2 linked regions of the Tistrella bauzanensis genome follow. The protein of the gene in region 1 binds, or shares a complex with, the protein of each later gene. Links are inferred from orthologs where the notes say so. Each region holds a gene or a part of one and is shown on either strand. Other genes may lie near its edges. The genes, in order: dnaN and IEW15_RS21340.

Region 1 (9,772 bases):
AGTGCCGGCGCGGCCGGGCGTCGTGTTTCTGCGCGGCGCCGAGCGCCTGACCATCGAGACCGCCCAACAGGCGGCGGGCCGGCTGGTGGTGCATTTCGTGCTGGCGCCTGAAACGGGGCCGGCCGGCCGGCCCGTGGATTGACGGCGGTGGATCGACGGCGCCGGCACCACAGGACTTGCCAGACAATTCAGCCGTCGAGAGGGAGCCGCCGCCTGCGGGCGTGCCCCGCTCCTCAAGACGTCAGGCGGGATCGCGGAGGGAGCAAGACCCCATGTCCTACAAGACCATCATCGTCGACACGCGCGGCGCCGTGGGCATCGTTCAGTTGAACCGGCCCAAGGCGCTGAACGCGCTGTGTGCCGAACTGATCGAGGAACTGAATGCGGCGCTGGACGCCTATGAGGCGGACCCCGAGATCGGCGCGATCATCGTCACCGGCAGCGAGAAGGCATTCGCCGCCGGTGCCGATATCAAGGAGATGCTGCCGAAGTCGTTCCAGGACGTCTATATGGAAGACTTCATCTCGCGCTGGGAGCGGATCACCCGCTGCAAGAAGCCGGTCATCGCCGCGGTGTCGGGCTATGCGCTGGGCGGCGGCTGCGAACTGGCCATGATGTGCGATTTCATTCTCGCGGCCGAGAATGCGAAATTCGGCCAGCCCGAAATCAATCTGGGCACCATTCCCGGATCGGGCGGCACTCAGCGTCTGACCCGGTTCGTCGGCAAGTCGAAGGCCATGGAAATGTGCCTGACCGGCCGGATGATGGATGCCGAGGAAGCCGAGCGGGCCGGGCTGGTCAGCCGGATCGTGCCGGTGACCGATCTGATGGACGAGGCGCTGAAGGTGGCCCAGGCCATCGCCGCCAAGTCGCTGCCATCGGTGATGATGGCGAAGGAGGCGGTGAACGCCGCCTACGAGACCACGCTGACCCAGGGTGTGCGGTTCGAGCGCCGCCTGTTCCATTCCAGCTTCGCCCTCGACGACCGCCGCGAGGGCATGACCGCCTTCTCGGAAAAGCGCGAGCCGCAGTTCAGGAACCGCTGAGCCGCCGCCACGGCCGTATGCTGAAAGGCTGCGGTGGCATTGCCACAATCGGCGCCGCTCCGTCGGCGCCGGTTTCGGCTTTGCCGATAACGTCTTGACTCATGTCCGGCGCGCACCTATCGTCTGCCGCCTGAGTTTCCTTTTGTTCCCAGACCGATCCGAAGGGCCGACCCCTTATGGCCAATCATGACTCCGCCAAGAAGCGTATCCGCCGCAACGCGCGCCGGGCCGAAATCAATGGCGACCGTATCAGCCGCATCCGGACCTTCGTGAAGAAGGTCGAGAAGGCCCTGCTTCAGGGCGATAAGGATGCAGCCGTTGCCGCTTTCGCCGTTGCCGAGCCGGAACTGCGCCGTGGCGTCAACAAGGGCGTTCTGCACGCCAATACCGCGTCTCGCAAGATCTCGCGCCTCAGCGCGCGGGTGAAGGGTCTGGCCCAGGCCTGATCCGGCCCCGGAGCCGGCCGGGTGCAGACCTGGTCCGGTTTCGAGCTTGCGTCAGACTGTGATCTGTCCTGCGGGGCCGGCATCGGTTCCCGTCGTCCAGGCATCTGATTCGTCGGCGTTGTCCGGTTGAATCAGGCCTGCGGCCGGCTGGAATCTGCAGGCCGGACCTAGCCGTTCAACGCACGGCATGCGTTCATCGCGTGCCGTGCGTTGTCGCGTCTGGGCGTCGTCTTGTAGCAAATGACCGCGTTCACATTTCGGTCCCATTGCCAGCCGGACGGGCGGGGGCTAGTCTAGCCTCATCGAATGCAGGTCCGTACCGATGCGGGTGTGGCCCACTGGTTCCGATGTCGTCGATGCCCTGAGCGGCCGGCAGCCTTGGCCTTTATGGTCGCGGGCGGCCCGGGCGCACAGCCGGGGTATCATCCGGCATGCGGCTGCCGGCCCGGGGATGCCCGGTCACAAGCCGACCTGCTCCCCAAGACACAAGTGGATGAAGGCGCTTCGCGGTTCGATGCAGTGGCATTGAGCCTCGCCGGATACGCTTTGCCCGCAGACCGATTGCCAGTTGCCGGCTGTCGCGGCATCGTTCGGCCCATCCTTCATCCTTTTCGTCCAGATCTGCCAGAGGAGCCACGAGGCGACGCCATGGCCAGCACCGATGACATCCGCCTGAATGCCGCCGCCCGCACCGGTGCCCATGCCGGCTACGCCGGCGACGTGACGCCTGAAGAGGCATGGTCGCTTCTTGAGCAGCATCCCGATGCTGTTCTGGTCGACGTGCGCACCCGTGAGGAGTGGATGTTCGTGGGTCTGCCGGCCCTGCAATCTCTGGGCAAGGAACCAAGGCTGATCTCGTGGCAGGTCTGGCCGCAGATGGCACAGAACCACGATTTCACCGGCACCCTGGCCGAGGCCGGTATCGGCCCTGATCAGCCGGTGGTGTTTCTGTGCCGCAGCGGCGGGCGGTCACGGGCGGCGGCGATGGCCGCCACCAGCGCCGGCTATACCGCGGCCTTCAACATCGAGGGCGGCTTCGAAGGCGATGTGGGTGAAGACGGGCATCGCGGCACGGTGAACGGCTGGAAGGCGGCGGGGCTGCCCTGGTTCCAGAACTGACGCCACCGCCCGTCACCGCCGCGCCGCTGTCCGGAAGGGGGCGGCGTGGTTGCCGTTCGTCCGCATGAAGCCGGGCGACCCCCGCCAATTGCGACTGCCGTTGCCCATGACCCCGGTTTCCGATCCCGCCGACTTTGCCGAATACGAGGCGCAATGGGGCCGCGTTCGTGATGCGCTCCGCAGCGAATTCGGCGACGCCGCCTTTTATTCCTGGCTGAAGCCCCTGTCGCTGGCTGCCGTGACCGAGGGCCGCGTGACGATCGCGGTGCCGACGCGGTTCATGCGCGACTGGGTCGTATCGCATTATGCCGATCGTATCCGCGTGCTGTGGTCGTGGGAAAATCCGGCGGTCCGCCGGGTGGACATCTCGGTCGCCGGTGCCTGGGGGGCTGCCGATCCGGCATCGGCCAAGGCCGCCGCCGCCGCCAGGGCCGCCGGTGCCAAGGCTGCCGACGATGATGCCGTCGCTCCGGTTGTGCCGCCGGCAGCCAACGGCCCCCGCTCGGGCGGGGCTGCCATCTATAACGGTGAAGGTTACAACGGCGAGGGCCGTGGCGGCATTTCCGGCGGCTATGTGACCGGCGGCTATGGCGGTGGCGCGCCGCTGCCGCCGCGCAGCAGCAAGCCGTCGCCGGTGCCGGCCGGCCAGTCGCGGGCGGGCGGGGGGCCGGCGAATCAGCCGGGCAGCCATCAGCCCCCGGGGCACCAGCCTGGAAGTCACCAGTCCGGAGGTCACCAGTCCGGAGGTCACCAGTCCACGGGCCATAACGCTTCGGGGCGCGGGCCGTCCGGCCATGACGGCACAGGTTCCGGTCCCGTGGCCTATGGGGCGGGCCGCAACGGCCGCAGTGGTGCCCAGGCGGCGCCGATGTCCGAGGCCGAAGCCGATGCCGAGGCCAGCCACCGCGCGGCGGAACGCATCGATCAGTGGTCGGCCGGTCTGGATCCGCGCTTCACTTTCGACAATTTCGTCTGCGGCAAGCCGAACGAACTGGCCCATGCCGCGGCGCTCCGGGTGGCGGAAAGCGAAACCGTACAGTTCAACCCGCTGTTCCTGTATGGCGGTGTCGGCCTTGGCAAGACCCATCTTATGCATGCCATCGCATGGCATATCCGCGGCCGCAACCCGCGGCGCAAGGTGGTGTACATGTCGGCCGAGAAGTTTATGTACGAATTCATCCGGGCGCTGCGCTACAAGGATACGATGGCGTTCAAGGAGCAGTTCCGCTCGGTCGACGTGCTGATGATCGATGACGTGCAGTTCATCAGCGGCAAGGATTCGACTCAGGAGGAATTCTTCCACACTTTCAACGCTCTGGTGGACCAGAACCGGCAGATCGTGGTGTCGGGCGACCGCTCGCCATCGGATCTGGACGGGATGGAGGAGCGGCTGCGCTCGCGCCTCGGCTGGGGCATGGTCGCCGATATCCACCCCACCACCTATGAACTCAGGCTGGGCATCCTGCAGCAGAAGGCCGATCAGCTGGGTGCCGTGGTGCCGGGCAAGGTTCTGGAATTCCTGGCCCACAAGATCGCCTCCAACGTCCGCGAGCTTGAGGGCGCACTGAACCGGGTGGTGGCGCATGCCACCCTGGTCGGCCGCGCGATCACGCTTGAGACCACACAGGAGGTGCTGCAGGATCTGCTGCGTGCCAATGAGCGCCGGCTGACCATCGAGGACATCCAGAAGCGGGTGGCCGAGCACTTCAACATCCGGGTGTCGGACATGCATTCCGCCCGCCGCTCGCGGGCGATCGCCCGGCCCCGGCAGGTGGCGATGTATCTGGCCAAGCAATTGACCCAGTCCAGCCTGCCGGAGATCGGCCGAAAATTCGGCGGCCGCGACCATACCACCGTGATGCATGCGGTGAAAAAGGTCGAGGAACTGGGCAGCCAGGACAGCAGCTTCGCCGACGATATCGAGCTGCTGCGGCGGATGCTGGAAAGCTGAACCGCAGCGCGCGGGGAATGCCCGCAAAGCTGGCGATGCAACTGGCTTGCAGTTATACTCTCAGGCCCCGGCGGGCCTGGAGTTCCGGCCCGCCACGAACCCCTGAACCTGCCGGCCGGGCGTGCCCCAAGCCGATTGACGTCCGTTCCCGCCACCCAAGCGGAAACAGCCCTCACCGGGAGCGCACATGAAGCTTTCCATCGAACGCGCCGCCTTGCTCCGTGCGCTCACTCACGTGCAGAGCGTCGTCGAGCGCCGCAACACCATACCGATCCTGGCCAATGTCCAGTTCGAGGCCGACGCATCGGGCGCGCTGCGCCTGACCGCGACCGATCTGGACCTGTCGGTGGTCGAGGAGGTGCCGGCGACGGTGGTCCAGGCGGGGCGGACCACGGTGCCCGCCCATACCCTTCACGACATTGTCCGCAAGCTGCCCGACGGCGCCGAGATCGAGCTGGCGCTCGATGCCGCCAAGGGCCAGATGAAGCTGTCGGCGGGGCGCTATGCCTCGGCGCTGTCGGTGCTGCCGGCCGAAGACTTCCCTGAGATCGCCGAGGGCAATCTGCCGTTTGCCTTCCATCTGTCGGCCACCGACCTGAAGCGGCTGATCGACAAGACCCGGTTCGCGATTTCGACCGAAGAGACCCGCTATTACCTGAACGGCATCTATCTCCATGTCGCCGAAAGCCCGGATGGCCGGCGGCTGCGCGCGGTGGCGACCGATGGTCACCGTCTGGCGCGGGTGGAGAGCGAGGTGCCGGAGGGTGCGGCCGGCATGCCGGGCGTGATCGTGCCGCGCAAGGCGGTGGGCGAGCTGCGCAAGCTGATCGACGAGATCGAGGACGAGGTGGCGGTGGCCTTGTCGGAAACCAAGATCCGGTTCGCCTTCGGCCGCGTGGTGCTGACCTCGAAGCTGATCGACGGGTCGTTCCCGGATTATGAGCGGGTGATCCCGGCCGGCAACGACAAGATCGTGCGCATCGACGGCAAGCCCTTCGCGGCCGCGGTCGACCGGGTGGCGACGATTTCCAGCGAGAAGTCGCGGGCAGTGCGTTTCGCGCTCAGCGATGGCCGGCTGGATCTGGCGGTGACCAGCCCCGATCACGGCTCGGCGAGCGAAGAGCTGACGGTCGATTACGAGGGGCAGCACATCGAGATCGGCTTCAACTCGCGCTATGTGCTCGATGTGGCCGGTCAGATCGACGGCGACCTGATGGAGATGGCGATCGCCGACGGAGCCTCGCCGGTGGTGATCCGCGACACCGCGGATGCCGGTGCCCTGTATGTGCTGATGCCGATGCGGATTTGATCACGTCCGATCCCACGTTTCCCGACACCCCATATCAGCCCGGCGGGTCCGCAGTGCCCGGTGGCGCAGGCGATACTGTGCCGGCGCTGACCCGGCTGGTGCTGACCGGCTTTCGCAACTATGCCGGGCTGCGGCTGGCGCTCGATCCCCGGCCGGTGGTGCTGACCGGCGCCAATGGCGCCGGCAAGACCAATCTGCTGGAAGCGGTGTCGATGCTGGCGCCCGGGCGCGGCCTGCGCGGTGCCCGGTTGGCAGATATGGACCGCTTGGCCGATATGGACCGTCTGGCCGCGATGGATCATCGGGATGAGACGGGTCATCTGGGCGGAACGGGCCATACCGGTGCCGGTTGGGCGGTGGCGGCAACGGTGCGGACCGGCGACGGGCCGGTCGAGGCCGGCACCGGTCTGGCCGGCGGCGGGGGGGAGCGGGAACGCCGGGTGGTGCGGATCGACGGCCGCAATGCCAGTGCCGCGGAACTCGGCCGGCGCTGGTCGGTCTTGTGGGTGACGCCGTTGATGGACCGACTGTTCATCGATAGCGCCGGCAACCGGCGGCGGTTCTTCGACCGGCTGGTCTATGGCCTGGATCCCGACCATGCCGGGCGGATCGCCGCCTATGAGCAGGCGATGCGCGAACGCGCCCGGCTGTTGCGCGACGGCCGCCGCGACCCGGCATGGCTGGCTGCGCTGGAAGCCACGATGGCGGCCAAGGGGGTTGCGATCGCGGCGGCGCGGCTGGGTTTCATGCGCCAGTTGAAGGCGGTTCTGGCTGCGGGCGACGGGGCTTTCCCACGCGCGCGGATTGCGATTGAGGGCGAGGTGGAGGCGGCTCTGGCCGTGGAACCCGCCCTGGCGGTTGAAGACCGGCTGGCCGCAAGGCTGGCCGAGTGCCGCGGTCAGGATGCCGAGGCCGGGGGCACCCGGGTCGGCCCGCACCGCAGCGATCTGGTGGTGACCCATGATGCCGGCGGCATGCCGGCCGCGCGGTGTTCCACCGGCGAACAGAAGGCGCTGCTGCTGGCGATCGTGCTGGCGGTGGCGCGGCTGAAACGGACAGTGGAGGGATCGGCCCCGATCCTGCTGCTGGACGAGGTCGCAGCCCATCTCGATGCCGAGCGGCGCACAGCACTCTATGACGTGCTGGTGACGCTCGGTTCCCAGGCCTGGCTCACCGGCACCGACCGACCGCTGTTTGCGGGGCTGGAGGGACGGGCTCAATTCTTGCGGATCGCCGATGCCTCGGCGATGCGCGAATGAGCACGCGTCATGGATGGCTGGTCTCCCGGCCGTCCGGCAGGATCATGGGCGTCTCCACGGCGGAGGCCCGTTCATGACCGGCGACGCGCGCGCATGCCCCAGACCGAGGAAGCCCCATGGCCGAGGATGATGGAACCGGTTCGATGACAGAGCAGCCCGCACACTCCCAGTCCGAGACTGCCATCGCAGCCACGTCCTATGGTGCCGACTCGATCAAGGTTCTGCGTGGCCTGGATGCCGTGCGCAAGCGCCCGGGCATGTATATCGGCGACACCGACGACGGCTCGGGCCTGCACCACATGGTCTATGAGGTGGTCGACAACGCCATCGACGAGGCGTTGGCCGGCTGGTGCGATCAGGTCCATGTGGTGCTGAACGGCGACGGATCGGTGACGGTCCGCGACAATGGCCGCGGCATCCCGGTCGATATCCATGACGAGGAAGGCGTGTCGGCGGCTCAGGTCATCATGACCCAGCTGCATGCCGGCGGTAAGTTCGACCAGAATTCCTACAAGGTGTCGGGCGGCCTGCATGGCGTGGGCGTGTCGGTGGTGAACGCGCTGTCGGAATGGCTGGAACTCAGGATCTGGCGCGCCGGCAATGAACACTATATGCGCTTCAAGATGGGCGAGGCGGTCCAGCCGCTGGAGATTGTCGGCCAGAGTGGCGACAAGACCGGCAGTGAAATCACCTTCATGCCGTCGACCGAGATCTTCACCCAGGTGAATTTCGATGCGGCGACGCTGGAGCGTCGGCTGCGCGAGCTCGCCTTCCTGAATTCGGGCGTGACCATCGAATTCGTCGACAGCCGCACCGATACCCCGGTCAGCCACCGTATGCATTACGACGGCGGCATCGAGGCTTTCGTGCGCTATCTGGACCGCAGCAAATCGCCGATGCATGGCACCCCGATCACGGTATCCGGCGAGCGCGCCGGCATCATGGTCGAAGTGTCGATGCAGTGGAATGACAGCTATCACGAGAACGTGCTGTGTTTCACCAACAACATCCCGCAGCGTGACGGCGGCACCCATCTGGCCGGGTTCCGCGCGGCGCTGACCCGCACCATCAACGCCTATGCCACGTCATCGGGTATCGCCAAGCGCGAGAAGGTGTCGGTGTCGGGCGAGGATGCGCGCGAGGGGCTGACCTGCGTGCTGTCGGTGAAGGTGCCGGACCCGAAATTCTCGTCGCAGACCAAGGACAAGCTGGTCAGTTCCGAGGTGAAGCCGGCGGTCGAGAATCTGGTCGGCGAACGGCTCGACCAGTGGTTCGAGGAGCATCCCCAGGACGCCCGCGCGATCGTGGGCAAGGTGGTCGAGGCGGCGGTGGCGCGTGAGGCCGCGCGCAAGGCCCGCGAACTGACCCGGCGCAAGAGCGCGCTGGACATCACCAGCCTGCCCGGCAAGCTGGCCGATTGTCAGGAACGCGACCCCGCCAAATCCGAAATCTTCCTGGTCGAGGGTGACTCGGCAGGCGGATCGGCCAAGCAGGGCCGCAACCGCGCCAATCAGGCGATCCTGCCGCTGCGCGGCAAGATCCTGAATGTCGAGCGGGCGCGGTTCGACAAGATGTTGAGTTCCGCTGAAATCGGCACGCTGATCTCGGCGCTGGGCTGCGGCATCGGCCGGGACGATTTTAACGCCGACAAGCTGCGCTATCACAAGATCATCATCATGACCGACGCAGACGTGGACGGAAGCCATATCCGCACCCTGCTGCTGACCTTTTTCTATCGTCAGATGCCTGAACTGATCCGGCGTGGTCATCTGTACATCGCCCAGCCGCCGCTGTACCGCATCAAGCGCGGGACCAGCGAGGTCTATCTGAAGGGCGAGCTGGCGCTTGAAAACCACCTGATCGGCCAGTCGCTGCAGGATGCCGTATTGACCCTGCATTCGGGCGCCCAGCGTGCCGGCGGCGATCTGCGCACGGTGGTGGAGCGTGCCCGCGACGTCGCCAATCAGTTGAAGGCGATCGCACGGCGGGCGCCGCTCTGGCTGCTGGAGGAAGCGGCATTGTCGGGCGCGTTGTCGGAAGCCTCTTTCGCCGATGCGGTCGCGGCCGAACAGGCTGGCCGGATCCTGATCGCCCGGCTGGACGCGCGGTCGAACGAGCATGACCGCGGCTGGAGCTATGCGGTGGAGACCAGCGCGCCGGAAGGCGAGGCCGGCGGCACCGGCCCGGTGCCGCGCGCGGGTGAGGTGCGCCGCATCCGGGTGCGCCGCGAACTGCGCGGCATGCAGGAGAGCTATACGATCGAGGCGGCGCTGTCGCGCGGTGGTGAGGCCCGGCTGATCAGCCGCTATCTGGCGGAGCTTGCCGGCGTGTTCGACGGCCCGGCCCGCATCGCCTTCGACAAGGGCCGCGAGGTGCGTGTCGCCACGCCGACCCAGCTTTTCGAGGCGGTGCTGGAAGCCGGACGGCGCGGCATTCAGGTGCAGCGCTACAAGGGTCTGGGCGAGATGAACGCCGACCAGTTGTGGGAAACCACCATGGACCCCAACAGCCGCACCCTGCTTCAGGTGCGCGTCAACCATGCCGACGAGGCCGACGAGATCTTCACGACCCTGATGGGCGACGTGGTGGAGCCCCGCCGCAATTTCATTCAGGACAATGCGCTGAACGTGTCCAATCTGGAT
Region 2 (8,720 bases), on another replicon or contig:
GCGCTCACCAGGCTCATCACCAGAACCGCGCCCGCCACCACCACCAGAAGAAGCCGGCCGGCGTCGTCCGGCCGCGCGGAATGGCGAAGCGCCGCCAGCAGCGCCGGGCCGCGCGCCAGCCACACGAACAGGAACGGCAGCACCATTGCCGGCGCCACAGCCGGATAGAACCACCAGGGCCGTGCGTGGTCGAAGGCCTGCACCACCCGGCCGGCCGTCTGCCCCCACAGCAGCATCCGCGCGAAATCGGGGCCGCCGGCCATGGCGGCCGGCAGAGCCCAGGCCAGCAGCATGGCGATCCCGCCAAGGCTGGCCAGCGCGCCACCGGCGGCGAAGCGTCGCCAGCCGCGCACCGGCCGGCGCGCGCCGCCGGCATCGACGGCCACGGGCACCCAGACCGGCGCCGCCAGCAGCGCCGGCAGCACGAACACCGCCGCCACCGGCCCCTTGGCCAGCAGCCCCAGCTCCAGCCCCGCCGCCATCAGCGCCCAGTCGCGCCGCCGGCCACGGGTGGCGCCGCCATAGAGGCCGGTCAATGCCAGCACCACGCCCAGCGCCACCGGCACATCGAACATCACCAGGGTTGCAAAGACGGTCATCGGCCCCATCGCCACCAGCAGCGGCAGGGCCAGCCCCGCCACCCCCGGCCGGTCGGGCCACAGCCGCCGGCCCAGGCCATGCGTCGCCGCCAGCAATGCCGCCAGAAACAGGAACGGCACCGCGCGCGCGCCGGTCTCCGACACCCCGGTCAGCGCCCAGACCAGCCGGATCGCCCAGAACAGCAGCGGCGGCTTGTGAGTATAGCCGCTGCCATCCAGATGCGGCACCAGCACGCTGCCCGACCGGGCCATGTCCCAGGCCACGGTCAGATAGCGGGTTTCATCCACCGGCAAGGGCGGGCGCAGGGCGATGGTCACCACCGCCAGCGCCAGAACCATCGATGCCGCCAGGACGATATCGCCCCATGCGGCCCCCAGACCGACGCCCGTATGGCCGCGGCTGCCGGGCCGTCTTACCGCCATCGTCATGCCGCCGTCATCCTCCGGTCGGCGGCATCGGGCTGCCGGCTTTTCCGGATCAGCACCAGGTTGCGCAGATACACCACCAGCCCCACGCCCTGGCCGGCAATGAACACCGGGTCACCGCGCTTGATCGCATAAACGAACAACAACGCGCCGCCGCCCAGGCTCAGATACCAGAACACCACCGGGATATAGCTGTGGCGGCGGCGCTCGCTCGCCAGCCACTGCACCATGAACCGTGCCGAAAACAGCGACTGGCCGGCAAAGCCCACCACAAGCCACAGATCGATCCCCCACAGATCGGGCATCCAGCCGGGTCCGGGGTTCAGGGCATCCATGATGGTCAGAATCAGGCTCATGCCACCGCCTCACCCTTGCGCGAAGCGGCACGTGCGACATCGATCAACGGCTTCGGCACCGGCACCAGATCGGGCCGCGCACCCTCGGCGGCGACCACCGCCGCACCGATCGGGTCGATCGGCCGCAGCCGCGCCTGCAACCATGCCACGCCGGCCATATCGATCACGCCCTGAACCGCGCGGGTGATGGTGCGATACTTCGATCGTCCGCCCCGGCGCCGACGATCGGTCACGGTCACCGAGACCACCCGGCCGCCGGCGGCGGTCATCAGGCTGGGCAGAAACCGGTGGGCATGGTCGAACAGCGGCAGCGACAGCAGGTCGGCGCGGGCGATCACCCGCAGGCCGCAGCCACTGTCGGGTGTGCCGTCCGACAGTGCCCGGCTGCGGATGCCATTGGCGACCAGCGACACCAGCTTGCGCCACGCCCCGTCGGCGCGGCCCACCCGATGACCGGCCACCATCACACCGCAACCGGTTTCGCCCGCCTCTGCCAGCCAGCGCCGGATCAGGCGCGCCAGATCGGCGGGATCGTTCTGACCGTCGGCGTCCAGGGTGGCTATCACCAGCCCGCGCGCCATGCGGGCACCGGTCACCATCGCGGCGCTCTGGCCGCGCCCGCGATCGTGGCTCCGCACCACCAGCCGCCGGTCCACCGATGCCGCGGCGCTCAGCAGCCGGGGCGATCCGTCGGTGCTGCCGTCATCGACCGCGATGATCTCGTATCCGGCGACATCGACGATGCCATCGGCAAAGGCGCTGTGGATTTCGGCGATCAGCGGCAGGATCGCCGCCGCCTCGTCGCGTACCGGCAGCACCACGCTGAACAGCGGCTCCCCGTTCAGAGGCACGCTCAGCGGCGCGGAATGCGGGCTCGGGGGCATGGCAGGGGCCTCGCCTTCAGGGGGTGGAGGTGCGGCGATGCCGAAGCGGCATCGCCATCGCCGTCCCAACCCTAGGCGCCGGCACTTACCCCTGCCTTACGCAGGCCCCATGTCCGCCCGACCGGTCGACACCGGGCGGTCGACCGGCGGAAACCGCAACCGGAAGCAGGCGCCACCCGCCGGGCCGTCCCCCACCGACACCCCGGCACCATGGGCATCGGCGATCCGCTGCACGATCGCAAGGCCGAGCCCCGCGCCGTCGCCGCGCCGGCGATCCGCCCGCCAGAAGCGTTCGAAGATCCGGTCGCGGCGGTCCTGCGGGATGCCCGGCCCGTCATCCTCGACCAGCAGTTCGGCGCCGGCGCCGTGGGCGGGCGCCAGCACCCGCACCGTCACCGTGCCGCCGGCCGGACAATGAGCCAGGCCGTTTTCCACCAGATTGCGCAGCAGCCGCGCCAATGGCTCGGGGCGACCGCGCACCATCACCGGCAGCCCGGCGCCATCCAGCGCCAGGCTGCGGCCGCGCTGCACCGCCAGCGGCGCCAGATCGGCCAGCACGTCGCGGCCGATCGCCGCCAGATCCGCCCGCTCATCGGCCTCGATCGCCAGCGTGTCGACCTCGGCCAGCCGCAGAAGCTGTCCGGCCAGCCGGGCCAGCCGGTCGAAATCCGGGGCCAGCAGCCGCGCCTGATCGGCCGGCAGCGTCGCCTCCACCCGCGCCCGCAGCGCGGCGATGGGCGTGCGCAGTTCATGGGCGGCATCGGCGATGAAGCTGCGCTGATGGTCGAGCGCCCCGTCCAGCCGGTCCAGCGCCCGGTCGATCGCCTCCACCAGCGGCGCCACCTCGCGCGGCAGATCGGCCGGCTTCAACCCGTCGGCCAGCCGCACGCCGCTGGTCGCGGGGCCGATCCGCGCGGCGCGGGCCGACAGCCGCCGCAACGGCGCCAGCCCGTCGCGGATCGTCCACAAGGTCACCGCGATCAGCACCGTGAACGCCCCCACCACCCACCAGGCGGCGGTTTCCAGAAACTCTTCGATCAGGCTGTCGGCCAGCACATCGGGGTGATCGGGGCCCTGGCCCACCTGCAGCATCATCGCCCGGTCGCCCAGCATCACCACAAAGCCGGCGCCGGTCAGGCTGCGGCCGCCATCGGTGATGGTTCGAAACGGGGCGCCCAGATCCGGCAATCCGTGCGGATCACCCGGCGAGGTGGCCGCCGGCATATCGCCGATGTCGGCCAACGGCCCGTCGATGCCGGCCGACCCCAGCACCAGCCGGCCGGCGCCATCGACCAGCGCGAAGGCCTGATTGCCGGCCGGGTCACCATAGAGCGCCGCCACCGCCGGCGGCGGTGTGAACACCGGCCGACCCGTCACATCCACATCCCCCGTCATGTCCAGAAAACGCATGATCTGCCGGGCCTGCGCCTGCAGCGACTGATCGTCCAGATCGTTGCGCACATCCTGAAGCTCCAGCACCAGCACCGTCAGGATCGCGCCCAGCACCAGCACCGCCGCCAACACCGCGCGCAACGCCACCCGGCGGGCCAGCGACCAGCCGCCGGGGGGCGCCCGGTCAGCCATGCCCTCCCCCGCCATCGCCAACCCCGCCATCGCCATCCCCGCCATCCAGCAGATAGCCCAGGCCGCGCAGGGTGTGGATGCGCACCGACGATCCGGCCGCATCCAGCCGCTTGCGCAACCGATGCACCAGCACCTCCAGGGTGTTGGCGCTGGCGGCATCGTCGAAGCCGTACACCGCCTCTTCGGCGGCATCCTTGGGCACCACCCGGCCCTGGCGGCGCAACAGCACTTCCAGCAGCCCGGTCTCGCGCCGGCCCAGCGACACCACCCGGCCATTCACCCGGGTCTCGCGGCCGATGGTGTCGAACGACAGATCGCCGCAGGTGATGTCCACGCCCAGCGTGCCGCCGGGCCGTCGCATCAGCGCCCGCAGCCGCGCCACCAGTTCCGGCATGGCGAAGGGCTTGGGCAGATAGTCGTCGGCGCCCCGGTCCAGCCCCGCCACCCGGTCGCGGATGCCATCGCGCGCGGTCAGGATCAGCACCGCCACGGTCAGGCCCCGGCCGCGCCAGCGGCGCACAAGGTCCAGCCCGTCGATATCGGGCAGGCCCAGATCCAGCACCACCGCATCGAACCGGCTCACCGCCAGCGCCGCCTCGGCGCCCTCGCCATCCTCCACCCGATCGAGGGCGAACCCCGCCTGCGTCAGCCCCAATGTCACGGCCTCGGCCAGACGATCGTCATCCTCGACCAGCAGAACCCGCATCGGTCAGCGCTCCGCCATCCATTCGTCGATCAGGCGACGGGCGATCGAGATCCGGTGCGGCAGGGTCACCGGCGACAATTCCGGGTCGCGCAGTTCATCGCGATGCACCCACAGCGCGTCTTCCAGCTCGTGATGGTCGATATCCAGCGGCCCGCCTTCCAGCACCTCGGCGCGGAACCCCACCATCAGCGAGGCCGGAAACGGCCAGGGCTGGCTGTGGCGATAGCTGACCCTGCCGATCCTCAGGCCCACCTCTTCCATCATCTCGCGGCGCACGCACTCCTCCAGGCTTTCGCCCGGCTCCAGAAACCCCGCCAGAGTGGAATACATCCCGGCCGGAAAGCGCGGCTGGCGGCCCAGCACGCACCAGTCGTCCTTCACCGCCAGCATGATCACGGCCGGATCGGTGCGCGGAAAATGCTCGGTGCCGCAGGTCTCCGACGTGCAGCGGCGGACATGGCCGCCCTGGCGCGCCTCGGTCGGCGCCCCGCACACGCCGCAGAACCGGTGCCGGCGGTGCCAATGCGCCATCGCCCGGCCATAGGCGACCAGCGCCGCCTGCTGATCGTCGAGGGTCGATGCCGCCTGCCGCAGATCCACCGGTGCCGCGGCGGCGATGTCCATCGCCGGATCATCCAACCGCAATCCGCCAAGCAGCCCGGCCAGATCCTCGACCCGGGTGATGTCCACCGCGAACAGCGGCCGGCCATCCACATCGCCCAGATAGACCGGCGGATCGTCCAGCAGATCGTGCGCCACCTGCATCAGCCCGGCCAGATCGGCCAGCAACGCGACGACGGCACCGCCCCCCATCGGCACCACCACGGTCTGGTCGCGCCAGATCAGCACGGTGCGGGCCTCAGGCGCCGTCTGACGGGCGGACAGCCAGGCATCGTCGCGGCGATGGCGGCCGGCGCGGTCGATGCGCAGGCCGGCCAGGACGTTCGGGCGATCGGGATCATAGGGGTCATACATGGTCTGGACCTCGGAACGCAGCGTCGTATTCAGGGCTCTTGGCGGCAATGTCCGGGACGATAGCACGCGGCCGCGCCACTGTCCCCGCGCGGCATCGGCCGCATAGCGGGCTTGCAAAGCCGGGACACGATCCCCATAGTGCACCCCGGAAGGCTGGCGCGGGCGGAGAGCCTCGCCAAACCGGTCAGGGCCGGAAGGCAGCAGCCGTAACGAGTTCGCGATCCGGGTCGCTGTCCAGTCTTCCACCTCTTCATCTCGCCCACCTCTTCATCTCGTCGCGGGCCAAGGCCCGCCAGCCAGAGACGCGACCGGAACCCGGCATGACCGCATCCGACAGTGCCGCAGAGCCAGCCCCAGCCGCCATCGCGGCCGGTGGCGCCACGGCACCGGATGCAGGCGCAGTCCACGCACAGGCAGGCGGCGCCGAATACCGGGTGCTCGCCCGCAAATACCGCCCCCGCACCTTCGCCGAGTTGATCGGCCAGGACGCCCTGGTCCGCACCCTGACCAATGCGATCGAGACCGGCCGCCTGGCCCATGCCTTTCTGCTCACCGGTGTCCGCGGTGTCGGCAAGACCTCGACCGCGCGGATCATCGCGCGCGCGCTGAACTGCACCGGGCCCGACGGCACCGGCGGCCCCACGCCAGCACCTTGCGGCGTGTGCGAGACCTGCCGGCTGATCGTGGAAGACCGCCATGTCGACGTGCTGGAGATGGACGCCGCCAGCCGCACCGGCGTCAACGACATCCGCGAGATCATCGAGGGCGTGCGCTACCGCCCGGTCGGTGCGCGCTTCAAGATCTATATCATCGACGAGGTTCACATGCTGTCGACCAGCGCGTTCAACGCGCTGTTGAAGACGCTTGAGGAACCGCCGCCGCATGTGAAATTCATCTTCGCCACCACCGAGTTGCGCAAGGTGCCGGTCACCGTGCTGTCGCGCTGCCAGCGCTTCGACCTGAAGCGGGTCGAGCCCGAGGTGCTGACCGCCCATTTCGCCCGCATCGCCGGCATCGAGGGCGCCGGGATCGACGAGGCCGCCCTGGCGCTGATCGCGCGCGCGGCCGATGGCTCGGTGCGCGACGGGCTGTCGCTGCTCGATCAGGCGATCGCCCATGGCGCCGGCGCCGTCACCGAGGTCCAGGTCCGCGACATGCTGGGGCTGGCCGACCGGGCGGTCGTGATCGACCTTCTCGACCGCACCCTTGGTGGCGACATCGCGGCGGCACTCGACATCATGGAGGATCAGGCCCGCGCCGGCGCCGATCCGGCGGTGATCGTCGAAGACATGCTGGCCCTGGTTCATCTGATGACCCGGGTGAAGCTGGCCGGCACCGGCGGCCGTGGGCCGGTGCTGACCGCATCGGAACGCGGCGCCGCCACCCGCATCGCCGGCCGGGTCGGCATGGCCCATCTGGGCCGCGCCTGGCAGATGCTGATGAAGGGGTTGAGCGAGGTCCGCATGGCGCCGGTGCCGCAGGCGGCCGCCGAGATGGTGGTCATCCGCCTGGCCCATGCCGCCGACCTGCCCGACCCGGCCGAGCTTGCCCGGATGCTCGACCGGATGAAGGCCGAGGGCGGGCCACCGCCCCGCCCTAGCCCGGCCGCCGGGGCGCATGCGCCGACCCCGGCGGCGCCAGACCGGCGCCCGACCACCCCGCCCGCGGCCGTGCCGCCGACCCCCGCTGCCGCCCCCCGGCCGATTGCCCCCCGGCCGCCCGCCCCTCTGACGCCCGCCCCTCTGCCAGCCGTCTCTCATCCGGATGTCGTGCAACCGGTGGCACGTCCACCGGCGCCGTCTGCCCCTGCCGTGCCGATGCCCGCACCAGCGCCGAAGCCTGCCACAAAGGTAGAACCGGCCGCCCCGACGGCAGAACCGCAGCCAGTGCCCCGGCCAGCCCCCGGCCCGGCGCCCAGGGCCGAGGCCCCGCCCGAGGCCGATACCGCCCCCCTGCTGGATGATGTGGTGCGTGACCGGCTCGACCGCTGGCGCGAGATCATCGATCTGCTGCGCCGGCATCGCGAGATCCGGATCGTGCCCGAGTTGCGCGGCATGGCCCATATCGCCGAGATCAGCGTCACCGCCGCCGAACGCCGGCTGGTGCTGGCCTTCGAGCCCGGCGCCGACAGCGGGCTTGCCCAGAAGTTGCAGGATGTTCTGGGTCGGATCGACGATGCGCCCTGGACGGTGCGCAATGCCGCGGTGATGGGCGACCCGGCCCTGGTCGCCGCCGCCCGCGCCACCCCCACTCTGGTGCAGTATGACGAGATGCGCCGCCGCCGGATGATGGCGCTGGCCCGCCGGCATCCGATGGTGTCGGCGGTGTTCAGCGCCTTCCCGGGTGCGACGCTGGAAGAGGTGACGCCGATCTTCGCGACCGCCACCACCGATGCCTCGGCCGGCGGCACCGCCATCGACCGTCTGGATGCCGAAATCTTTGGCGACGGCATCGACGAAGACGCTTATGGCGCCGGCGACGAGGACAGCGCCGGGGCAGATTACGATGCCCGCTTCGGCGATTTCTAGGCCACGCCCCGCCGTTTTACGCCCGGCGCGCGGCGAATGGATGGCGCGGGACTGGCGCCACCCCCATCCCCCGCCTTATATACACCCCAACCACCATGCCCCCATGTCCCAGGAGCCCCGTGCGATGCGCAATATCGGCCAGTTGATGAAGCAGGCCCAGAAGATGCAGTCGAAGATGGCCGAGATGCAGGAGCAGCTTGGTCAGGTGGAGATTTCCGGCCAGTCCGGCGGCGGCATGGTCACCGCGGTGATGACCGGCAAGTCTGAATTGCGCAGCCTCAAGATCGATCCCAAGCTGGTCGATGCCGAAGAGGTCGAGATGCTTGAAGACCTGATCGTCGCCGCCGTCAATGACGCGAAGAAGAAGGTCGAGGTCTTCGTGAACGACGAGATGCAGAAGATGACCGGCGGCCTGAGCATCCCCGGCATGGGCAATCTGCCGTTCTGAGAACCGACGGAACCGCCATGGCGGGCGGAATGGCGGCCACCGGCGCCGGTGCCGGCGTCTATCGCGAGCACGCACCGCCGCCGGCCCTTGGCGGTATGGTTCAGGCCGTGTGGCACGCCCGCACGCCCACGCCATCACCGGGCCCGACACCGGCCGGCACAGCGCCCTTCCGGGTATTGCCCGATGGCTGCATGGATCTGATCGTCGCCCATGG

Evidence for each region.
Region 2: the proteins of dnaN (region 1) and IEW15_RS21340 are in contact, whole or in part, in a cryo-EM structure (PDB 8GIZ), measured with the Escherichia coli proteins. The link is inferred for Tistrella bauzanensis from one-to-one orthologs.

What each region holds. Positions count from the first base shown.
Region 1 is NZ_BMDZ01000050.1:576-10,347, reverse strand. The notes cover bases 3,988-6,810. They hold dnaN (DNA polymerase III subunit beta), read left to right. Parts: upstream 3,988-4,749; coding sequence 4,750-5,871; downstream 5,872-6,810. Other genes in these bases: recF (DNA replication/repair protein RecF), read left to right, coding at 5,925-6,810; dnaA (chromosomal replication initiator protein DnaA), read left to right, coding at 3,988-4,562. Outside these bases: IEW15_RS18125 (hypothetical protein), read left to right, coding at 1-142; IEW15_RS18120 (enoyl-CoA hydratase), read left to right, coding at 273-1,046; rpsT (30S ribosomal protein S20), read left to right, coding at 1,223-1,492; IEW15_RS18110 (rhodanese-like domain-containing protein), read left to right, coding at 2,141-2,611; more of dnaA, read left to right, coding at 2,718-3,987; more of recF, read left to right, coding at 6,811-7,130; gyrB (DNA topoisomerase (ATP-hydrolyzing) subunit B), read left to right, coding at 7,274-9,772. UniProt on the Escherichia coli protein: Confers DNA tethering and processivity to DNA polymerases and other proteins. Acts as a clamp, forming a ring around DNA (a reaction catalyzed by the clamp-loading complex) which diffuses in an ATP-independent manner freely and bidirectionally along dsDNA.
Region 2 is NZ_BMDZ01000071.1:15,333-24,052, forward strand. The notes cover bases 5,453-8,454. They hold IEW15_RS21340 (DNA polymerase III subunit gamma/tau), read left to right. Parts: upstream 5,453-5,850; coding sequence 5,851-8,058; downstream 8,059-8,454. Other genes in these bases: nudC (NAD(+) diphosphatase), read right to left, coding at 5,453-5,530; IEW15_RS21345 (YbaB/EbfC family nucleoid-associated protein), read left to right, coding at 8,183-8,454. Also shown: IEW15_RS21305 (ArnT family glycosyltransferase), read right to left, coding at 1-1,028; IEW15_RS21310 (lipid-A-disaccharide synthase N-terminal domain-containing protein), read right to left, coding at 1,025-1,381; IEW15_RS21315 (glycosyltransferase family 2 protein), read right to left, coding at 1,378-2,265; IEW15_RS21320 (sensor histidine kinase), read right to left, coding at 2,362-3,849; IEW15_RS21325 (response regulator transcription factor), read right to left, coding at 3,842-4,555; more of nudC, read right to left, coding at 4,559-5,452; more of IEW15_RS21345, read left to right, coding at 8,455-8,506. UniProt on the Escherichia coli protein: Part of the beta sliding clamp loading complex, which hydrolyzes ATP to load the beta clamp onto primed DNA to form the DNA replication pre-initiation complex.